Regions from separate parts of the Alsobacter sp. genome, predicted to be linked through region 4. Evidence: predicted binding sites of a transcription regulator. Region 4 holds the regulator's gene; each other region holds the start of a gene.
What was found. Region 4 encodes PhoB, which activates phosphate uptake and scavenging genes when phosphate is short. Its sites were predicted from a motif close to TGTCATNNANCTGTCAT; they were not measured.
Positions count from the first base shown of each region.

Region 1 (5,651 bases), on a different contig from region 4:
GGTCAGGAAGATGGCGATGCCGATGCCGATCGGCACGGCGATCACCATGGCGATCGCCGACGTGACCAGCGTGCCGTAGATCGACGGGGCGGCACCGAACTTGTCGAGCGGCGGATTCCAGGACGACGAGGTCAGGAAGCTCAGGCCGAGCTGGCTGAACGTCGGGATCGAGCTGACGATCAGCGACCCGATGATGCCGCCCATGATCACCAGCACGGCGACCGCACTACCCCAGGTCAGCCAGGCGAAAGTGCTATCCGACAGCTTGAAGCGGGCCAAAGCCTGGGCGCGGTCGAGGATGGGCCGCGCTTTCCGCGCCCCCTCTTGCAGGGCCATGTCGACCATCGAGGACTCCTGGTGAAACCTGTGCCCGGCGCCATCGCGCCCGCCGGGTGAGAAGAGCGGGGCGGTGCGCGCCTCGGCGCACCGCCCCGGTTTGGCTTGATCAGCTGGCGGGGGTGAAGACGGGCTTGCCGTCGGCGCCCTTCACTTCGCTCCAGGTCTTCTCGATCAGCGAGATAAGCGACTTCGGCAGCGGGATGTAGTCCAGCTCCTCGGCCATCTTGCCGCCGTTGCGGTAGGCCCAGTCGAAGAACTTCAGGGCGTCGGCCGCGGCCGCGGCGTCCTGGGGCTGCTTCGGCACGAGGATGAAGGTGGCTGCCGTCATCGGCCAGCTCTTGTCGCCCTTCTGGTTCGACAGGATCACGCCGTAGCCGGGCGTTCCCTTCCAGTCGGCGCCTTCGGCCGCGGCCGAGAAGGACGCGAGCTCGGGGCCAACGACCTTGCCGGCCGCATTGACCATCTTCGTGTGCGAAAGCTTGTTCTGCTTGGCGTAGGCGTACTCGACGTAGCCGATAGCGCCCTTCGTCTGCATGACGTTGTTGGCGACACCGTCATTGCCCTTGGCGCCGACGCCGACCGGCCACTCGACGGCCGTCGCGGACCCGACGCTGCCCTTCCAGTCCGGGCTCACCTTCGACAGGTAGTCGGTGAAGTTGAACGTGGTGCCCGAGCCGTCGGCGCGGCGCACGACCGTGATCTTCTGGTCGGGCAGCTTGATGCCGGAATTCAGCTTGGCGATCGCCGGATCGTTCCAGGTCGCGACCTTGCCGAGATAGATCTGGGCCAGGGTGGGGCCGTCGAGCGTCAGTTCGCCCGGGCCCACTCCATCGACGTTGATGACGGGGACGATGCCGCCCATGACGGCCGGGAACTGGATGAGGGCGTTCTTCTCGAGGTCCTCGGCCTTCATCGGGGCGTCGGTGGCGCCGAAGGTCACGGTGCGCGCGACGATCTGCTTGATGCCGCCGCCCGATCCGATGGCCTGGTAGTTCAGGCCGACATTGGTGTCCTTCTTGTAGGCATCAGCCCACTTCGCATAGATCGGGTAGGGGAATGTGGCGCCAGCGCCGGTGATATCGGCCGCCAGGGCCGGGGCAGCCGACAGCCCCGCTACGAGGCTCGCAGCCGCAAGAATTGCTTTCATGTTCACGGAACGTCTCCCTTTGACGTTGCGGTGCCGCGTTTGCGCGGCATTCGCCGGGACAGCTCCCGCAGGATGGCCGTCCGTCGTCCTCTCGTTATGACGCTCGCATGACAACTGCATGACATCGGCCGAAACGCGGCTTGGAGCAGTCCGCGCCGTCAGTTGGGCGCGAGAGGCGCGCGCGTGAGCCGGCCGGACGAGGCGGATCAGGGGATTCGCGCGTGAGCCGGCTCAGCTGTCTCCGAACACCCGCCGGAAGATCGTGTCGGCGTGCTTCGTGTGGTAGCCGAGGTCGAATTTCTCCTCGAGCTCGGCGTCGCTCAGCACCCGGGAGACGTCGGGATCGGCCTTCAACAGCGTGAGGAAGTCGCCCTCGCCGCGCCAGACGGGCATCGCGTTGCGCTGGACGAGGCGATATGCATCCTCCCGGGAGACACCCTTCTGCGTCAGCGCCAGCAGCACGCGCTGCGAATGCACGAGACCGCCGAGCCGGTCCAGATTCCTGCGCATGTTTTCAGGGTAGATCAGCAGCCTGTCGACCACGCCGGTCAGCCGAGCCAGGGCGAAATCGAGCGTCACGGTCGCATCCGGGCCGATCATGCGCTCCACGGAGGAGTGGGAGATGTCGCGCTCGTGCCAGAGCGCCACGTTCTCCATGGCCGGCAATGCGTAGGCGCGCACCATGCGGGCGAGGCCCGTGAGGTTCTCGGTGAGCACGGGATTGCGCTTGTGCGGCATGGCCGAGGAGCCCTTCTGGCCCTCGGAGAAGTACTCCTCAGCCTCGAGCACCTCGGTGCGCTGCAGGTGCCGGATCTCTGTCGCAAGACGCTCGATGGAGGAGGCGACCACGCCCAGCGTCGCAAAGTACATGGCGTGCCGGTCGCGCGGGATCACCTGCGTGGATACCGGTTCGGGGGTCAGGCCCATGGCTTTTGCCACATGCTCCTCGACCCGCGGGTCGATGTTGGCGAAGGAGCCGACGGCGCCGGAGATGGCGCAGGTTGCCACCTCCGCTCGCGCTGCCACGAGGCGCGCCCGCGCCCTGTCGAACTCGGCATAGGCCTGCGCCAGCTTCACGCCGAAAGTGGTGGGCTCGGCATGGATGCCATGCGAGCGGCCGATGGTGGGCGTGTGCTTATGCTCGAGCGCCCGGCGCTTCAGCGCTGCGAGCAATGCGTCCGTGTCGGCGATGAGCAGGTCGGTGGCGCGGGCCAGCTGAACCGCGAGGCATGTGTCCAGAACGTCGGAAGACGTCATGCCCTGGTGAATGAAGCGCGCGTCGGGACCCACGAACTCGGCGAGGTGCGTCAGGAAGGCGATGACGTCGTGCTTCACCTCCCGCTCGATCGCATCGATGCGCTCGACGTCGAAGGTGGCGGCGCCGCCCTTTTCCCAGATCGTCCGCGCCGCTTCCTTCGGGATCACGCCCAGTTCGGCCAGCGCGTCGCAAGCATGCGCCTCGATCTCGAACCAGATGCGAAAGCGGGTTTCCGGCGACCAGATGGCCACCATTTCCGGCCGGCTGTAGCGCGGGATCATGCTCGTCCTTTCGAGGTCAGCGTTGCGCCGCCTCGGCGGCGCTGCGGATGGCGGTGATCGCTTCCGCATAGGTGCCCGGGCCGCCCTTGAAGACGGCAGACCCGGCCACGAGCACATTGGCACCCGCCTCGACGACGAGAGGCGCGGTCTGCGGCGTGATGCCCCCGTCGATCTCGATGTCGATCGAACGCTCGCCGACCATGTCCGCGACGCGGCGCACCTTGCCGACCACCTCCGGGATGAAGGCCTGGCCGCCGAAGCCGGGATTCACGGTCATCAGCAGGATGAGATCGACGCTATCGAGGACGTAGCCCAGCACGTCCTCGGGTGTTGCCGGGTTGATGACGACGCCCGCCTTCTTTCCAAGTGCGCGGATGGCCTGGAGCGACCTGTGCAGGTGCGGTCCGGCCTCGGCATGGACGGTGATGATATCGCACCCGGACTTCGCGAAGGCGTCGAGGAACGGGTCTGCCGGCGCGATCATCAGGTGCGCGTCGAAGGTCTTGGTGGACCACGGGCGCAGGGCCCTGACGACGTCCGGACCGAAGGTGATGTTGGGCACGAAGTGCCCGTCCATCACGTCGAGGTGGATCCAATCCGCTCCGGCGGCGTCCACCGCCTTCACCTCCTCGCCGAGGCGGGCGAAATCGGCAGCCAGGATGGAGGGTGCGATGATGATCGGGCGGGCCATTCCCCGCGCGTACCACCCGGGCGGGCGCTGCGCAATGGCGCGGGCGTGTGGGCCGGGGACGGCCCGCCCACCCGACCCGCGTGGACACGTGCCTTGCGTCTGCCGCCGTGGTACGGGACCGGTGCGGAGCTTATGGTCTGCTTCAATAAAACAACGGGTTCAGGGACAGTCGTTCGATGCGGCGTGACGTGGTTGTGCTGGGGGCAGGCATTGTCGGATTGGCGACGGCGCTGAAGCTTCAGGAGAAAGGGCGGTCGGTCGCCATCGTCGACCGGCAGGGCGCGGGGGAGGGGACCAGCTTCGGCAATGCCGGGCTGATCGAGCGCGCCTCCATCTATCCCTACGCCTTCCCCAGGCGACTGGGCGATCTCGTCAAATACGGCCTGAACAACACGCCGGAGGCGCACTACCACGCCAGCTACCTGCCCCGCATCGCGCCCTGGCTCGCGCGCTACTGGTGGAACGCGGCGCCGCAGCGGCACGAGGAGGCGATGCGGGCGCTGCTGCCGATGATCGAGCATTCCGTCTCCGAGCACGAACCGCTGATCGAGGCCGCCGGGGCGACGCCGCTGGTCCGCCGCACCGGATGGCTGAAGCTGTTCCGGTCCAGGTCCAAGCTCGACGCTGCGGTGCGCGATGCATACGCCCTGCGCAATTTCGGGGTGAAGTTCGAGGTGCTCGAAGGCGATGCGCTGCGCCAGCGCGAACCCAACCTCGCCGACGGCATCGCGGGCGGCATCCACTACCTCGACCCCGTCTGCATCAACGATCCCGCCGCCCTTTCGCGCGCCTATCTCCACCTCTTCGAACAGCGCGGCGGCGGCCTCTTCGCCGGCGATGCGCGAAGCCTTGCCCAGTCCGGCGACGGCTGGAGCGTCACGACCGAGGCAGGCCCGATCGGCGCCGGGCAGGTCGTTCTCGCGATGGGGCCGTGGTCGGACAGCGTCTTCCGGCCGCTCGGCTACGACATCCCGCTCGCGGTCAAGCGCGGCTACCACATGCACTACCGCCCCAAGGGCAATGCAGTCCTTCACCACACCCTGCTCGACGCGGAAAACGGCTATGTCCTGGCCCCGATGTCGCGCGGCATACGCCTGACCACGGGCGCCGAGTTCGCCGACCGGGACGCGCCGCCCACGCCCGTGCAGCTCGAGCGGACCGAGCCCACGGCGCGCAAGCTGTTTCCGCTCGACGAGCGCGTCGACGAGAAGCCCTGGATGGGAGCCAGGCCCTGCCTTCCCGACATGCGGCCTGTCATCGGCGAGGCTCCCCGGCACAAGGGGCTCTGGTTCGCCTTCGGCCACGCCCATCACGGGCTGACGCTGGCGGCCTCCACCGGGCGGCTGCTTTCGGAGCTGATGACGGGGGAGACCCCCTTCGCCAATCCCGCGCCCTTCTCCGCGGCGCGGTTCCAGTAGGCGCTCAGGGCGAGACCATGATCCGGCCGTAGCGCTCGCTCCAGGCCGGCAGGGCTCCCGGATAGGGCAGTGCGCGCGCCTCGAACACACCGCGGGCCACGGCGCGCGCCAGGCAGTCCGCTGCCGCGACGGCGATCTCCACCACGCCCAGGATGGGATCGTGCAGCGGAATCCTGCCTGTCGCCGCGGAGAACACCGAGTCCCCGTCGAGCGGCGTGTGGGCCGGCCGGAGCGCCCGGGCGAGGCCGTTATGGGCACCCAGCGCGACGCGTTTGCACTGCGTCTTGGTGAGCTGCGCGTCGGTGGCGACGACTGCGATGGTGGTGTTCTCGATCGGGCCGCCCTTCAGCCGCGGCACGAGGTCTTCCGGCGTGAAGCGCTGGGGCCAGCCGAGGCCGCCGAATTCCCCGGCCCGCTCGTAGGGCGCGGACCAGAAATGCGGTCCGTCGCCTATCACGGCCGATCCCACGGCGTTCACCGCCACGATGGCACCCACGGTGTAGCCCGACGGAGTCCG
Region 1 covers NZ_JCACDK010000011.1:81,956-87,606, reverse strand. Annotated here, with positions in the region: gene pstC (phosphate ABC transporter permease subunit PstC) at 1-345, opposite strand, end outside; gene pstS (phosphate ABC transporter substrate-binding protein PstS) at 446-1,486, opposite strand; gene purB (adenylosuccinate lyase) at 1,718-3,025, opposite strand; gene rpe (ribulose-phosphate 3-epimerase) at 3,042-3,716, opposite strand; gene AC5JCN_RS07830 (NAD(P)/FAD-dependent oxidoreductase) at 3,893-5,134, shown strand; gene AC5JCN_RS07825 (P1 family peptidase) at 5,139-5,651, opposite strand, start outside.
Region 1: pstS (phosphate ABC transporter substrate-binding protein PstS) is a predicted target of PhoB. The motif match lies at 1,594-1,610, and genes of this name have one in related genera.

Region 2 (5,651 bases), 1.0 Mb from region 4:
GCCCAGTCCGGGCCGGAAGCCGCCTGGGCGAGCCCCGACATGGAGATCGTGGCGCCACGTTCCCTCATCCAGCTGGCCAATCACATGCGCGGCGTCCAGGTGCTCGGCCGGCCGGAACCGGCCGTGCGGGCCGCTGTAGGCGACCTGCCGGACCTGCGCGACGTCAAGGGGCAGGAAAGCGCCAAGCGCGCCATCGAGGTCGCCGCGGCGGGCGGGCACAATCTGCTGTTCTGCGGGCCGCCGGGGGCCGGCAAGTCGATGCTCGCCATGCGCCTGCCCTCCATCCTGCCGCCGCTGAGCCCGCCGGAGCTCCTGGAGGTGTCGATGATCCATTCCGTCGGCGGGCTGCTCGCCGACGGCGCTTTGACCGACCGCCGGCCGTTCCGCGCGCCGCACCATTCGGCGTCGATGGCGGCATTGGTCGGCGGCGGTGTCACGGCGCGGCCCGGCGAGGTCTCGCTTGCCCATCACGGCGTGCTCTTCCTCGACGAACTGCCGGAGTTCCAGCCGCAGGTGCTGGACAGCCTGCGCCAGCCGCTGGAGACGGGCGAGATCGCCATAGCCCGCGCCAACCGCCGCGTGGTCTATCCCGCGCGCTTCCAGCTCGTGGCGGCGATGAACCCCTGCCGGTGCGGCCACGCCAACGACCCCGGCTATGCCTGCCGCCGCCAGCCGAACGAGCGCTGCGTGGCCCAGTATGCGTCGCGCATCTCCGGTCCCTTCCTAGACCGCATGGATCTGTCCCTCGACATTCCCGCCGTCAGTGCAGCCGACCTCATCTTGCCACCGCCGGCGGAGGGCTCGGCCGAGGTGGCCGCCCGCGTCGCCGCGGCGCGCCGGCGCCAGTCGCAGCGCAACGCGGCGGCCGGCCTTCCCGCGAGCACGACCAATGCCGCCCTGCCGCCCGCGCTGCTGGAGACCATCGCCGCCCCCGACTCCGCCGGCGCGGCGCTGCTCCGCCAGGCTGCCGACAGCCTAAGGCTGAGCGCGCGCGGCTTCCACCGCGTCATGCGCATCGCCCGCACGCTCGCCGATCTCGACGCGCGCGAGAAGGTCGGCCGGGTCCACCTCGCCGAGGCGCTGTCCTACCGTGCCGCAGTCGAGGCCCGGCGCGGGGGAGGCTGAACGGTTTCGAAACGACGTTCGCGCAGAATGGACCGGTTTTTCACGGCAGGACGCGAGCGTGACGGCGGTTTGGGTCTTTCAGGTGGTCGCGATTGCCGCGTTCCTGGCGCTGTGCGCCGGCGCGGCTCTCGGGCTGGCGCGGCTGGCGCGCTCGAACGCAGCCCTCCGCTGCCGCGCCGACCGGCTTGCCGGCGCGCTGGAACACGCCCAGGACGCGCTGTGGGAGGCGCGCGAGCGCGAGGAGCGCTACCGCAGCCTCATCGAGGGCCATGGCGACCTCCTGCTGCGCCGCGATGCCGCCGGCCGCGTGGTCTGGGCCAACGACGCCTTCGTGGCCCTGGCAGGCGAACCGCTGGAACGGCTGATCGGCTCGTCCTTCGCACTGCCGGGCTCCATCTCCGTCGAGCATGCGACGGCGTCGGGAGCGCAGTCCTACGACCAGGAGGTCGAGACGCCGCACGGGACGCGCTGGATCGCCTGGGTCGAGACGCCGGTGCGCGCGGCATCGGGCGGCGCCGAGATCCAGGCCGTGGGCCGGGACGTCACCGAGCGCCGCGCCGCCGAGGCGGCGCTGGCGGCCGAGCGCCGGCGTGCCGAGGCTGCGAGCGAGGCGAAGTCCCGCTTCCTCGCCAGCGTGACGCACGAGCTGCGCACCCCGCTCAACGGCGTTCTCGGCATGGCGCATCTGCTGGAGACGACGGGCCTCACGCCCGAGCAGGGGACATATGCGGCAGCCATCAGGACCTCCGGCGAAGCGCTCCTCTCGCTGATCACGGAGATCCTCGATTTCTCGAAGATCGAAGCCGGCAAGCTGGAAATCGTGCACGAGCCCTTCGATCTCGTCGCGCTGGTCGAGGGCACCGTGGAACTCCTCGCGCCGCGCGCCCAGGACAAGGGCATCGCGCTCGCCGCCAGCGTGGCGCCGGACGTCGCGCGCTTCGTGTTGGGCGATGCCGGCCGCATCCGCCAGGTGCTCACCAACCTCGCCGGGAATGCCGTGAAGTTCACCGAGACCGGCGGTGTCGGCGTGTCGGTGCTGTCGCACGAGGGCCGGCTCGTCTTTGCCGTGTCGGACACCGGCACCGGCATTCCCGCCGACAGGCTCTCCGGCATCTTCGCCGAATTCGAGCAGGTCGACGGCACGGCGACACGCCGGCACGAGGGCACCGGGCTCGGCCTCGCCATCTCGCGCCGGCTGGTGCAGGGCATGGGCGGCGACATCACGGTAGAGAGCGTCGAGGGCAGAGGCTCGGTGTTCCGCTTCGGCCTCGCCTTGCCAGCGGTGCCCGACGCTCCCGAGCGCGTTCGTCTGCCCGCCGGCATCGAGGGCTGCACGGCCCTGCTGGTGTCGCCCTCGCCCTTCGAGCAGGCCTTCCTCGCCGATCGCCTCACGGCAGGCGGCGTGACGGTGACGGTGGCCGAGACCGCCGAGGCCGGCATGCGGTCTTTGGCCATGCGCGTACCCGACATCCTTGTCGTCGACGGCGCACTGCGCGAGCCCGGCGTGCGCGCCCTCGCGTCCGCAGCGCGGGCGGCGGGCGTGTCGCGCCGCATCGTCCTGCTGTCGCCCTTCGAGAGACGCTCTTTCGGGTCGCCGGCCGCGGCGGGGTTCGAATCCTATCTGGTCAAGCCGGTGCGCGAGCGTTCGCTGGCAGCCCGGCTCGACGCGCCGGAGGCCGAGCCGCTCGCTCCCGCCCGAAGCCGGCGCAAGCCGTCCCGCGCCGCGCCGGTCCGCGTGCTGCTGGCCGAGGACAACGAAATCAACGCGCTGCTGGCGACCAAGCTGATGGAGCGCTCGGGCGCCGCCGTGACGCGCGCCGCCGACGGCATCGAGGCGGTTGACCTCTACCGCGCCGCCTGCGAGGAGCCGGGCCGCGGCTTCGACCTCGTGCTGATGGACGTGCGCATGCCCGGCATCGACGGCCATGAGGCAGCGCGGCGCATCCGCGCCGTGGAGCGCGACCATGGCGTCCCGCCGGTGCGCCTGCTGGCTCTCACGGCGAACGTGTCGGACGAGGACCGCCGCCGCGCTCTGGCCGCCGGGCTCGACGGCATGCTCGCAAAACCCCTCGACGCAGGGCAGCTCGGCGACCTTTTGCGTGCCGCGCGCCCGGGAAAGGCAGCGTCCGCCTGACGCAATTCCGTTTGTGACAACCCGCAGTCACATTGTCATGTGGCCGTCAGACGCGTATCTCAGAATCATGTCAGACGCCGGGGGCGGTGAAGCGGGTACGGCAGGACCGTGCCGCCCGGACGGCGCGGAAACGCGCATCCATGGACTCCGTGCCTTCCCGCCTCATGTCTGCCGCGTCCGGCTCCCCGATGGCGGCACGCCTGATCGGCGGCCTGCAGCGCTCCCGCAGCATCCTCGTCCCGCCCAGCTTTTCTCCCGCCCCCAAGCCGAGGCCGGCCAACGGCCTGGGTCCGGTGCTTGGCCGGATCGGCAGCCTCGAGGTGCGCCTCGCGGTTACGCGCAAGGACGTCATGCGTGCCCAGAAGCTGCGCTACAGCGTCTTTTACGAGGAGATGTCGGCCATCCCCGACATGATGTGCCGGCTGACGCGGCGCGACATGGACGCGTTCGACGCGCTGTGCGACCACCTGCTGGTCGTCGACCATGCGGCCGCGGCTCCGTCTTTCCAGCCTTTCGCCTCCGGGCCGGACGGGAAGAAGCGGCGCAAGCCCCGCGTCGTCGGCACCTACCGCCTGCTCCGCCAGGAGGTGGCCGAGCGGCATGGCGGCTTCTACACCGAGAGCGAGTTCGACATCGGCCGGCTCGTCGCCGCCCACCCCGGCCGGCGCTTCCTGGAGCTCGGGCGGTCCTGCGTCCTGCGGCCCTACCGCGACAAGCGCACGGTGGAGCTGCTCTGGCACGGCATCTGGGCCTATGTCCTGCACCACCGCGTCGACGTGATGTTCGGCTGCGCCAGCCTGGAGGGTACCGACCCTGCCCGGCTGGCCGTGCCGCTCTCCTTCCTCCACCACTCGGCCCGGGCTGAAGACGGCTGGCGCGTCAGGCCCGTGGACGGGCGCGGCGTCAGCATGGACCGGCTGCCGGCCGGCGCGGTGCAGCCCCGCGCCGCGATGCAGGCGCTGCCGCCGCTGATCAAGGGCTACCTCCGCGTGGGCGCCAGGTTCGGCGACGGTGCCGTCGTCGACCACCAGTTCGGCACGACCGACGTGCTGGTCGTCCTGCCCGTCGAGACCATCAACCCACGCTACATCGGCCATTTCGGCGCCGACGCCAGCCGCCACGCGGCCTGAGCGCGGTTCGTTCGGCACGTGCCGGATGAGGGCCGCTGTCAGTACCCGGCTGCCAGGCTGCCGCGGACGCGCGGGTCGGCGGTGCCGGCGAGGCCGCCGGGCGCGACCATGATGCTGTTGGCCGACCCCATGGTGGGGCCCAGCTGGAGCGTGTGGCCGCGCGCCTGCAGGATGCGCAGCGTGTCGGCCGAGAAGCCGCGCTCGATGCGCAGCGTGTCCGGCGCCCACTGGTGGTGCATGCGCGGCGCGGCGACGGCCTCGGCCACGTTCATGCCGTGGTCCACCACGTTGGAGATGACCTGAACCACCGTCGAGATGATGCGGCTGCCGCCGGGGCTGCCCGTCACCAGGAAGGGCTTGCCCTCCTTGAAGACGATGGTGGGCGACATCGAGGACAGCGGCCTCTTGCCCGGGCCGGGGGCGTTGGCGTCGCCCCCGATCAGCCCGAAGGCGTTGGGCACGCCGGGCTTGGCGGCGAAGTCGTCGAGCTCGTTGTTGAGCAGCACGCCTGTCCCCTCGGCCACGAGGCCGAGGCCGAAATTCAGGTTGAGCGTGTAGGTGTTGGAGACGACGTTGCCGTCGGCGTCCACCACCGAGAAATGCGTGGTGTGGTCGCCTTCGAAAGGCGCGAGGTTGCCCGGCTTGATCTGCGCGGCCGGCGTCGCCTGGTCCAGTGTGATGCCGGCCCGGATCGCGGCGGCGTAGTCCTTCGAGATCAGCGCCTTCAGCGGCACCTTCACGAAGCCGGGGTCTCCCAGATACTGCGAGCGGTCGGCATAGGCGCGCTTCATCGCCTCGGCCTCGAGATGCAGCGCGTCGGCCGAGCCGGCGCCCATCTTCGCCAGGTCGTAGCCCTCGAGGATGTTGAGGATCTCGATGACATGCGTGCCGCCGGAGGAGGGTGGCGGCATCGAGGCAATGGCATAGCCGCGGTAGCTGCCCGTCACCGGCTCGCGCTCGACCGCCTGGTAGGCCTTGAGGTCGTCGACCGTCATGGCGCCGCCGGCCGACTGCACGGCGGCCACGATGCGTTCGGCCGTGGGGCCCTCGTAGAAGCCGGCCGGTCCGCTGCGGGCGATGCGCAGCAGCGTTTCCGACAGGTCGGTCTGCACCAGCGTGTTGCCGGGCTTCAGCGGCGTGTCGTCGGCCCCGAAGAAGATCGCCTTGGTCGAGGGATAGCGCGCCAGCACGGCCTCCGCCTGCGGCAGGCTGTCGGCGAGGTCCTCCTCGACCGGGATGCCGTCGCGGGCCAGCGCCACGGC
Region 2 covers NZ_JCACDK010000018.1:522,720-528,370, forward strand. Annotated here, with positions in the region: gene AC5JCN_RS17365 (YifB family Mg chelatase-like AAA ATPase) at 1-1,125, shown strand, start outside; gene AC5JCN_RS17370 (ATP-binding protein) at 1,184-3,259, shown strand; gene olsB (l-ornithine N(alpha)-acyltransferase) at 3,400-4,389, shown strand; gene ggt (gamma-glutamyltransferase) at 4,428-5,651, opposite strand, start outside.
Region 2: olsB (l-ornithine N(alpha)-acyltransferase) is a predicted target of PhoB. The motif match lies at 3,293-3,309, and genes of this name have one in related genera.

Region 3 (5,651 bases), on a different contig from region 4:
CGAGCGTATAATCGGCTGGGTCGTTGGCGCAACGGCACGGTTGATGCTAAGAGCCGCATGGGCCGCGAGGGCGTCATCCGGCGTCGCGCGGCATGCGGGGTTCGGGCGTTTCCATGAAGAAGATCGAAGCCATCATTAAACCCTTCAAGCTGGACGAGGTGAAGGAGGCTCTGCAGGACGTCGGACTGCAGGGAATCACGGTCACCGAGGCCAAGGGTTTCGGTCGGCAGAAGGGTCATACTGAACTGTACCGCGGCGCCGAGTACGTGGTCGACTTCCTTCCCAAGGTGAAGATCGAGATCGTCCTTCCGGACGACGTCGTAGAGCGTGCCGTGGACGCCATCCGCAAGGCTGCCCAGACGGGCCGCATCGGGGATGGCAAGATTTTTGTCTCACCCGTCGAAGAGGCGATCCGCATCCGTACCGGCGAGACCGGTCTCGACGCGATCTGACCGTCGGCGGGGCGCCTTCGCCCGGATCCGCCCCGAGATTTCCATCCAGAGTTTCCCGACTCTCCACAGAGGATGACGATTGATGAAGAACGCCAAGGATGTCCTGAAGGCGATCAAGGACAACGACATCAAGTATGTCGACTTCCGCTTCACTGATCCGCGCGGCAAGTGGCAGCACGTCACCTTCGACGTGTCGATGATCGACGAGGACATCTTCGCCGAAGGCACGATGTTCGACGGGTCGTCGATCGCCGGCTGGAAGGCCATCAACGAGTCCGACATGACGCTCATGCCGGATCCGCAGACGGCCACGATGGACCCGTTCTTCGCCGCCTCGACCCTGTCGATCGTCTGCGACGTTCTCGAGCCCACCACCGGCGAGCCCTATCCGCGCGATCCGCGCGGCATGGCCAAGAAGGCCGAGGCCTACCTGAAGTCCACGGGCGTGGGCGACACGATCTTCGTCGGCCCCGAGGCCGAGTTCTTCGTGTTCGACGACGTGCGCTTCTCGTCGGACCCGTACAACACGGGCTTCAAGCTCGACTCGATCGAGCTGCCGATCAATGGCGACACCGAGTACGAGGGTGGCAACCTCGGCCACCGTATCGCGACCAAGGGCGGCTATTTCCCGGTTCCCCCGCAGGACAGCGCCCAGGACATGCGCGGCGAGATGCTCGCCGCCATGGCCGCCATGGGCGTCAAGGTGGAGAAGCACCACCACGAGGTCGCCTCGGCGCAGCACGAGCTCGGCATGAAGTTCGACACGCTGACGCTGATGGCCGACCAGATGCAGATCTACAAGTACTGCATCCACAACGTTGCCCAGAGCTACGGCAAGACGGCGACGTTCATGCCGAAGCCGATCTTCGGCGACAACGGCTCGGGCATGCACGTGCACCAGTCGATCTGGAAGGGCGGCAAGCCCCTCTTCGCCGGCAACAAGTACGCCGACCTGTCGCAGGAGTGCCTGTATTACATCGGCGGCATCATCAAGCACGCCAAGGCGCTGAACGCCTTCACCAACCCGTCGACGAACTCCTACAAGCGTCTCGTCCCGGGCTACGAGGCCCCGGTTCTGCTGGCCTACTCGGCCCGCAACCGCTCCGCGTCCTGCCGCATCCCCTACACGTCCTCGCCCAAGGCGAAGCGTGTCGAGGTGCGCTTCCCCGACCCGATGGCGAACCCCTATCTTGCCTTCGCCGCGATGCTGATGGCCGGCCTGGACGGCATCCAGAACAAGATCGATCCCGGCGCCGCGATGGACAAGGACCTCTACGACCTGCCCCCGCGCGAGCTGAAGAAGATCCCGACGGTCTGCGGCTCGCTTCGCGAAGCGCTGGCCAGCCTCGACAAGGACCGGACGTTCCTGAAGGCCGGCGGCGTCTTCAACGACGACTTCATCGACAGCTACATCGAGCTGAAGATGCAGGACGTCATGAAGTTCGAGATGACGCCGCACCCGGTCGAGTTCTCGATGTACTACTCGTACTGAGCACTGCATCCGTAGAGGATGGAGAAAGGGCGTCTTCGGGCGCCCTTTTTTCTTGAGGCTCACGCCTCGGCATCAAACGAATGTGAGGTGACGAAACCTGCAGGGGAAGCGGATGCTCGACGCCGTACCTATTGCGTCAAGCCCGTGTCATTCTCCTCGCCCAAGGTCCCCACCGGTGCCGGCTGACGGCGACCTCACGGATCACTCCTGTCCGAGGACATGTCTCATGCGATCGACCGCTTACCGGGCGAGCCTCGCCATCGTGCTTTTGGCAGCCGTTCCGTGCGCAGCCTCGGCACAGACGATCTACCCGATCGACAGGGCCGACATCCTGTCGGGCGCGAAGTTCGACTTCAAGGTCGAGTTTCCCGTCGTTGTCGACCGCTCGAAGCTGTCCGTCACGGTGAACGGCAAGCCCTATGCCGACGTCCTCGGGCAGGCGGGCGAGTTCGTCGAGCGCGAGGGCGGCAAGGATCAGTCGGCGCTGGTGCTCCGCGGCGTCACCCTGGCAGATCCCGGCGACGTCACGGTATCGGCAGGCGACGGCACCAACTCCGCATCGGTGACCTGGCGGGTCTTCGACACGCCCTCCCCCCGGAAGGCGAAGAACGTCATCCTCTTCATCGGCGACGGAATGTCGAATGCCCACAGGGTGGCTGCACGGGTGCTGTCCCGGCAGATCGCGCAGGGCAAGTACAAGGGGCGGCTCGTCATCGACGATTTCGGCCAGACGGCCCTGGTCGGCACATCGGGCGTCGACTCGCTGATGACCGACTCGGCGAATTCCATGACGGCGTACACGACCGGCCACAAGTCATCCACCAACGCGCTCGGTGTCTATGCCGACCGCACACCGGACACGCAGGATGATCCCCGCGTCGAGACGGTCGGCGAGATCGCCAAGCGGAAGGGACTCGCTCTCGGGATCGTCACCAACACCGAGATCGAGGACGCCACCCCGGCCGGCGTCGCCGCCCACACCCGCAGGCGCTCCGAGTACGACGTCATCGTCCAGCAGTTCTTCGCCCTCCAGCCGGAGGTGCTGATGGGCGGCGGTTCCGCGAACTTCCTTCCCAAGAGCACGCCGGGTTCAAAGCGCGGCGACGAGCAGGACTATGTCGGCAAGTTCCGCGACGCCGGCTATGCCGTCGCCACGACGGCCGCGGAATTGAAAGATGCCGGCCCGGGCGCGACCAAACTCCTCGGCCTTTACAATCTCGGCAATCTCGACGGGGTGCTGGACCGGCGCTTCCTGAAGGGCGGGTCGGTGAAGCGGTTCCCCGATCAGCCCGACTTGACCGAGGAGGTCGGCGCCGCTTTGAAGGTCCTCTCCCGGAGCGAGAACGGGTTCTTCCTGATGGTGGAGTCGGGCCTGATCGACAAATACACGCACGCCCTCGACATGGAGCGCGCCATGTACGACACGATCATGCTCGACAATGCGGTCGGGGTCGCCAAGGCGTTTGCCGACCAGCGCAACGACACTCTCATCCTCGTCCTCGCCGATCACACGCACCCCGTGGGCATCGTCGGCGTGATGAACGACGACATGAGCGCCCAGGGCGTGAACACCCCGATGCGCGACAGGCTCGGCGTCTACAACGAGGCGGGGTACCCGAACTATCCCGTGCCCGATGCCGACGGCTACCCCGGCAGGGTCGACGTGAGCAAGCGGATCGCGATGTTCTCGGCCGGGTTCCCGGACTACTATGAGACCTTCAGGCCGAAGCTCCAGAACCCGATGAACCCGACGGTCGCCGGCGAGGAGAAGGGCGTCTATGTCGCCAACACTCTTTATGCAAAGGAGCCGGGTGCGGTGTTCCGCGAAGGCAACCTGCCGCGCTCGGCCAACAGCGACGTCCACAGCGCCGAGGACTCGCTCCTCAACGCCTACGGGCCCGGCTCGGAGATGGTGAAGGGCTTCATGGACAACACCGATGTCTTCAAGGTGATCGCCCATGCGCTCGCCCTCGGGTCGAAGTAGGACGCGTTCCCCGGCGGATCGCGGTCCGTGCCGCCGGACCGTGATCGCCGCTGCGCTCTCGTGGGCGGCGTCTCCGGTCTTGGCGGGCGGCAACGTCCTTCGTTTCGACGACCTCTACGAGGGGTCCGGGGTGCTGGGCCTCCGCTTCGCGCCGCCGCTGCTCGCAGCCCGCGGACAAAATGTCCGGATGCAGGGCTACATGGCACCACCGCTCAAGGCGGAGAGCCTGTTCTTCGTCCTGACGCGAGAACCCGTGTCGATCTGCCCGTTCTGCTCGTCGGACGCAGACTGGCCGACCGACATCGTGGTGATCTATCTGCGTGATCCCGCGAGGCCGACCCGGTTCTCGGACGAGATTGCAGTGACGGGGACGCTGGAGGTGGGCTCCTGGACGGATCCGGAGACCGGCTTCGTCTCGCAGATCAGGCTGGTCGATGCCGCATTCCGGATCGTCTGAGCGCGAGGGACTGACGGTCTCCGGCCTGAGCCTGTCCTATCCGTCCGGAGGCTCCGCCCGCCAGACTGTACTCGCGATCGACAGCTTTGCCTTGCCCCGCGGCGGCGCGTTGGGAATTTCGGGCCCGTCTGGCGCCGGCAAGACGTCCCTCCTGCATGCGCTCTGCGGCATCTCGCGCCCGGATGCCGGTTCCATCGTCTGGGACGGGCGGGAGATATCCGGACAGGCCGAGGCGAACCGCGATCAATGGCGAAGGCGCCATGTCGGCCTCGTCTTCCAGGACGTCCACCTCGTCCCGGAGCTGTCGGGGCTGGAGAACGTGCTCCTCCCCCTGCGGTTCGACCAGTGGAGGCTGCCGCGCGGCGCGGCCGGGAAGGCCGGCTCGCTGCTGGCGGCGATGGGCATCCCGGACCAGTCCCGGCCGGCACGGTTGCTGTCGCGCGGCGAGCAGCAGCGTGTGGCACTGGCCCGGGCGCTCGTCCGCGAACCCGACATCCTGATCGCCGACGAGCCGACCGCGAGCCTCGACGCCCTCTCGGCAGCGACCGTCGCTCGTATGCTGATCGAGGCCGCTGCCGAACGGAACGCCACGCTGATCGTCGCCTCGCACGATCCCGACCTGCTGGCGAGGTTGCCGCGCCGGGCACGCCTTGAACTCGGACGCCTGACCTGGATGTCCGCGTGAACCCTCTGGTGCTCGTCGTTGCGCATTTGCGCCGGTCCTGGGCCGGCGCACTTGCGCTCACGCTGGTCGTGGCGGTCGCAATCGCCATCGGCGTCGGGGTTCTGGCTCAGGAGCGTGCCTTGCGCCAGGGCAGCGCGCGGGCGGCGGACCCTTTCGATCTCGTCATCGGCGCCCCGGGCAGCCCCACCCAGCTCGTGCTGAGCACGGTCTACCTTCAGGAAGCAGCGCTCCCCCTCCTGCCCCCGGAAATCCTCGCGGAAGTCGGCCGGCGCAACGGGATCGCCTGGTACGCGCCCCTCGCCTTCGGCGATACGTGGAAAGGCCATCCGGTGATCGGGACGACCGAGGCGTTCGTCCGGCTCGGAGGAAAACGCGCACTGGCGCAGGGCCGGATGTTCGCCACGCCGGACGAGGCCGTGATTGGGGCGGACATCTCGCTGGCGCTCGGTGACACCTTCGAGCCGTCCCACGGCCACAGCGGCCCCCGGGCGGGCGAGGAGGGCCACAGGCACGAGGGAGCGGGCCACATGGTGGTCGGCCGACTGCCGAGGACCGGCACCCCCTACGACGGCGCGCTCCTC
Region 3 covers NZ_JCACDK010000022.1:65,526-71,176, reverse strand. Annotated here, with positions in the region: gene AC5JCN_RS26720 (P-II family nitrogen regulator) at 114-452, shown strand; gene glnA (type I glutamate--ammonia ligase) at 535-1,944, shown strand; gene AC5JCN_RS26710 (alkaline phosphatase) at 2,171-3,928, shown strand; gene AC5JCN_RS26705 (hypothetical protein) at 3,903-4,385, shown strand; gene AC5JCN_RS26700 (ABC transporter ATP-binding protein) at 4,363-5,070, shown strand; gene AC5JCN_RS26695 (FtsX-like permease family protein) at 5,067-5,651, shown strand, end outside.
Region 3: AC5JCN_RS26710 (alkaline phosphatase) is a predicted target of PhoB. The motif match lies at 2,079-2,095, and genes of this name have one in related genera.

Region 4 (5,651 bases):
TCGACCGTTCGGGCAGCTTCGTCTGGTCCTGCTTCCCGCGTTTCGACGGCGAGCCCGTCTTCTCGGCGCTGCTGGCCGGCGATCCGCCCGAAGGGGGGCACCAGGGCGTTTTCGCCATCGAGCTCTACGGCGTCACGTCCATCACCCAAAGCTACGTGCCGAACACCGCCGTCCTGTCGACGGTGATGGAGGACGAGCGCGGCAATGCCGTCGAGATCCTCGACTTCGCGCCGCGTTTCAACCATTTCGACCGCCTGTTCCGGCCGCCGCAGCTGGTGCGGCGCATCCTTCCGCTGCGCGGCCGGCCGCGCATCCGCGTCAAGCTGCGCCCGCATTACGACTGGGGCGAGCGCCAGCCCGAACTGACCCGCGGCAGCAACCACATGCGCTTCGTGGGCGCCGAGGGCGCACTGCGCCTGACGACCGATGCGCCCATCGCCTATGTGGCGGAGGAGCGGATCTTCACCGTCGAGCGGCCGATGTCGTTCTTCTTCGGCACCGACGAGCCGCTGCGCTCGGAGACGGACACGACAGCCCGGGAGTTTCTGGAAAAGACGATCGACTTCTGGCGCGGCTGGGTGCGCTCCCTGTCGATCCCCTTCGACTGGCAGGACGAGGTGATCCGCGCCGCCATCACGCTCAAGCTCTGCAACTTCGAGGAGACGGGCGCGATCGTCGCGGCGCTGACGACCTCGGTGCCTGAGGCGCCGGGCACGCAGCGCAACTGGGACTATCGCTACTGCTGGCTGCGCGACGCCTACTTCGTGGTCCAGGCCCTGAACCGGCTCGGGACGACGCGGACGATGGAGGATTATCTCGGCTTCATCGCCGACGTGGTCGAGGACGCCGAGGTCGGCAACATCGAGGACATCGCGCCGCTCTTCGGCATCACCCGCTCGGCCGACCTCGAGGAGCGCATCGCCCCCGCGCTCGCCGGCTATCGCGGCATGGGTCCCGTGCGCGTCGGCAATGCCGCCTGGACGCAGGTCCAGAACGACGTCTACGGCGCGGTCGTGCTCGCCGCCACCCACATCTTCCTCGACAAGCGGCTGATCCGCGCCGGCAACGACGCGCTTTTCGCGCATCTGGAAAAGCTGGGCGCCCGGGCCGTCGAGGTCTTCGACAAGCCCGATGCAGGCCCCTGGGAGCTGCGCACCAAGGCCTCCGTCCACACCTTCTCCAGCGTCATGTGCTGGGCCGCGTGCGACCGGCTGAAGCGCATTGCACGGGCCGTCGGCCGCGAGGACCGGCGCGAGTACTGGGCCGACCAGGCGCGGCGGCTGCGCTCCGTCATCGAGGAGCGCTGCTGGAATGCCGAGAAGGGCCACTTTGTCTCGACCTTCGACGGCGAGGACCTCGATGCCACGCTTCTGCTGCTCGCCGAGCTGAACTTCCTGGCGGCCGACGACCCGCGCTTCGTCGCCACCGTGGACGCCATCGGGCGGGATCTGCGGCGGGGAGACCTGCTGTTGCGCTATGCGGTGGAGGACGATTTCGGCCGCATGCACACGGGCTTCCTCGTCTGCGCCTTCTGGTATGTGGACGCACTCGCCGCCATCGGAAGACGTGACGAGGCGATCGAGCTGTTCGAGCGCATCCTGCACAAGCGCAACAGCTTCGGCCTGTTCTCCGAGGATGCCGACCTCAGCACCGGCGAGCTGTGGGGCAACTTCCCGCAGACCTATTCGCTGGTTGGCCTGATCAACGCCGCCGTGCGGCTCAGCCGCAGCTGGGAAGAGGCTTTCTGAGGGGGCCGATCAGGTCGCTGGCGAGCTCGTTTCCGATTTCCTGAATCGGATGAAGGGCTTGCCCGCTACAACCCTTTGGCGTGCCTCGAAAGTGAGTCTTTCCCGCCACGTTCGCTGGGGAAAACACCATCAGGAGTCGCCCGACTCTTGCACCGGAGTCGCGCCATATCGTAGGTTCGCCCCTGTCGAATACGACATCTGGTGCGGCAAGCCACAGGTCGAGTGAAGTGTTCCACGTGCCCCGTGAATACCGGGGCGGCGAGGACTTCCGGATTCGACGTACGAGGCACTGAGAATAATCGGGGAATGAGGCCTATGTCCTGGACCGACGAGCGTGTCGAACTGCTCAAGAAGCTCTGGAACCAGGGTCTCAGCGCAAGCCAGATCGCTGGCGAACTTGCGGGAGGCGTGACGCGCAACGCCGTCATCGGCAAGGTTCACCGTCTGGGCCTGTCCGGTCGCACCAAGGCGCCGGCTCCGCAGGCGGCCCGTCCGCGCAAGGCGACGCGTGCTCCGAGCCACCCGATGATGCACTCGCCACCCGTGCGGGGGAACCTGGCGCTGAGCCCCAAGCCTATCGCCCCGGCCATGCCCGCCCCGGTCATCGAGATCGCGCCGGCTCCCTCGCCGGACGTGGTGATCCCGATCTCCGAGCGCGTCACCATTATGGAGCTGCGCGAGTCCATGTGCCGCTGGCCGCATGGCGATCCCACGTCGGAGGAGTTCCGGTTCTGCGGCGCCAAGTCACCGCCCGGCACGCCCTACTGCCCCTACCACTCCCAGATCGCCTACCAGCCCTCCCTGGAGCGCCGCCGCGACCGCAAGGCCCAGGGTATGCCGCCAGTCCGCGTCGCGCACGGCTGACGCCAGACAGCGGCGCGGGTCTCCAGGCCCGCTCTTTTCCCAAGCGCCAGCCGCAACGCGCGTCTGAAGCCGCGCGGTCCGAGCCGTCGGCGCGCCGCGGAGCGCGGGTCTCCAGACCCGCTCTTTTCCCAAGCGCCAGCGCAAAGCGCGTCTGAAGACGCGCGGTCCGAGCCGTCGGTGAGCCTGGGAGGGCGGGTCTTCAGACCCGCTCTTCTCCCAAGCGCCAGCCGCAAAGCGCGTCTGAAGACGCGCGGTCCGCGCCGTCGGTGAGCCTCGGAGCGCGGGTCTCCAGACCCGCTCTTTCCCAAGCGCCAGCGCAAAGCGCGTCTGAAGACGCGCGGTCCGAGCCGTCGGTGAGCCTTGGAGCGCGGGTCTTCAGACCCGCTCTTTTCCCAAGCGTCAGCCGCAAAGCGTGTCTGGAGACGCGCGGTCCGGCTTTAGCGCCTTCCGAACGTCTCGTCGAAGGAATAACCGGACCCTCGCACGGTGCGGATCGGGTCCTTCTCGCGGGGCCGGTTGATGGCCTTGCGAAGGCGCCCGACATGCACGTCGACGGTGCGTTCGTCGATTTCCGCGTCGATGCCCCAGACGCCGTCGAGCAGCTGGGCCCGGCTGTAGACGCGGCCGGGCTTCTCCATCAGGAACTCGAGCATGCGGAACTCGGTCGGGCCGAGGTGGAGCTCGCGGCCGGACCGGCGCACGCGCTTGGTCTCGCGGTCGAGCACGATGTCGCCGGCCTCGAGCAGGCTGGCGACGCGCCCGGGCGATGACCGGCGCAGCAGGGCGCGCACGCGGGCGACCAGCTCGGGGACCGAGAAGGGCTTCACCACGTAGTCGTCGGCGCCGGTGGCCAGTCCCCGCACGCGTTCGCTCTCCTCGCCACGGGCGGTGAGCATGATGACCGGGAGGCGCTGCGTGTCGGGGCGCTGCCGCAGGCGGCGGCAGAGCTCGATCCCGGAGAGGCCGGGGAGCATCCAGTCGAGCAGGACGAGGTCGAAGTTGCGCTCACGCAGCGACACCTCGGCGTCGTCGCCGCGTGCGACGCATTCGACGCCGTACCCCTCCGCCTCGAGGTTGTAGCGCAGAAGCATGGTCAAGGGCTCTTCGTCCTCGACGATGAGGATCTGCGGCGCGGTTGCCATCTGTCACTCCGCTGGCTTCTGACGGACCTTCTTCTATGACCGGCGCGTGACGTTCTGTTGACGTGTTTAGGCGTTGCAGCTCAGGGGTTTGCTTCCTGTGCTTGTGTCACCAGAGGCAGCGTGACACGGAATGTGGCGCCTTCGCCCGGCCGGCTCTCGATCGTCAGGCGCCCGCGGTGGCGGTTGACGATATGCTTGACGATGGCCAGGCCAAGCCCGGTGCCGCCCTTTTCGCGGCTGTCGGCCGTGTCGACGCGGTAGAAGCGCTCGGTGAGGCGGGGGAGATGTTCCGGCGCGATGCCGGGCCCATAATCGCGCACGGCCAGCTGAGCCAGGCAGGCCTGTTGTTCGCCCGTCGTGCCCAGCGTGATGTCGACCCTGCCTCCGCTCTGGCCGTACTTGATCGCGTTCTCGATCAGGTTGTCGCAGACGCGCAGCAACTCGTCGCGGTCACCCGCCACGATCACCCGCCCTTGCGGCAGATCGGGGTGGACGACGACGCCGCGCTCCTCGGCCAGCGGGCGGACCGTGTCGATCATTTGCCGCACCACGCCCGACAGGTCGACCGCCGTGGAGGGGTGCCGGTGCTCGATCATCTCGATGCGCGAAAGGGAGAGCAGGTCGTCGATGAGGCGCGCCATCCGCTGGGCCTGCACCCGCATGATGCCGAGGAACCGGTCGCGCGCTGCGGGATCGTTGCGTGCCGGGCCCTGCAGGGTCTCAATGAAGCCCAGCACCGAGGCCAGGGGCGTGCGCAGCTCGTGGCTGGCATTGGCGACGAAGTCGACCCGCATCGCCTCGAGCCGGCGCTCGGGGGTCACGTCCCGCAGCACGATCATCGCCGCCGGCCGGTTGCGCTGGATCAGCGTCTGCTGCGTGATGGCGGTGACGCGCATGGCGTAGACCCGCTCCACGGGCACGCGCTCGGAATACTCGCCGGTGACGGCGGCTTCCCCCGCCAGCACCCGCTCGACGGCCGAGACGATGTCCGGCGCTCGCAGCGAGAAGGACAGCGGCCAGCCCGTGGACAGGGATGGCCAGGCTTCGGCGGCGGCCGGGTTGAACAGGAGCACGGTGCCGCGGCCGTCCGTCAGGATGACGGGATCGGCGATGGCGCCCAGGGTGGCCGCCACGATCCCGCCCGCATCAAAGCCCTCAAGGGCGGCCATGTCCCGAATCCTCTGCAGTCCGGCGACTGCATGAGACACGATTCTCACGCGCACATGTCAGTCCTGTGCTGCCGCGTCGTCCTTTTGCGTCCTGTAGGCGGCGAGCCGGGTGAAGATCTCGTAGACGCCCAGCAGCAGAAGAGCCGACACGAACGGCACGAGATAATAGCAGATGCGGAAAAGCAGCAGCGCCCCGATCAGCCCCTCATAGGGCAGCCGCCAGAAGGCGAGCAGCATGGTCGCCTCGAAGACGCCGAGCCCGCCCGGCGCGTGGCTGACGATGCCGAGAAGGCAGGCGAACGCGTAGACGGCGGCGAAGGTGGCGAACTCCACGCCATAGCCCTGAGGCAAGAGCACGTAGAGCACGCCGGCTGCACAGCACACGTCTCCCATGCCCAGCAGGATCTGCCCGACCGAGACCCGGAAGCTTGGCAGCTCGAGCCGCCAGCGCTGCACGCGGACGGCGCGGCGCCTCGCCCCGACCCAGACGAGGTAGACGATGATGGCACCGAGCGCGGCGGCTCCGATCAGCTGGTTGGTCTCGACCGGCAGGTGGTTGAGGTCCGCGAGCGCGTCGGCCCGGAAAATGAGGCCGAGCCCGACGATCGTTCCCATGCCGAGCAGGAAGGTGACGCCGGCAATGAAGGTGATGCTGGCCACCTTGCCGGCCGACACGCCGAGCGGTGAGTAGATCCAGTATCGAACCGAGCCTGCCGTCACGAGCGGGA
Region 4 covers NZ_JCACDK010000018.1:1,543,829-1,549,479, forward strand. Annotated here, with positions in the region: gene AC5JCN_RS22180 (glycoside hydrolase family 15 protein) at 1-1,748, shown strand, start outside; gene AC5JCN_RS22185 (GcrA family cell cycle regulator) at 2,064-2,612, shown strand; gene phoB (phosphate regulon transcriptional regulator PhoB) at 3,050-3,754, opposite strand; gene AC5JCN_RS22195 (ATP-binding protein) at 3,835-4,923, opposite strand; gene AC5JCN_RS22200 (lysylphosphatidylglycerol synthase domain-containing protein) at 4,981-5,651, opposite strand, start outside.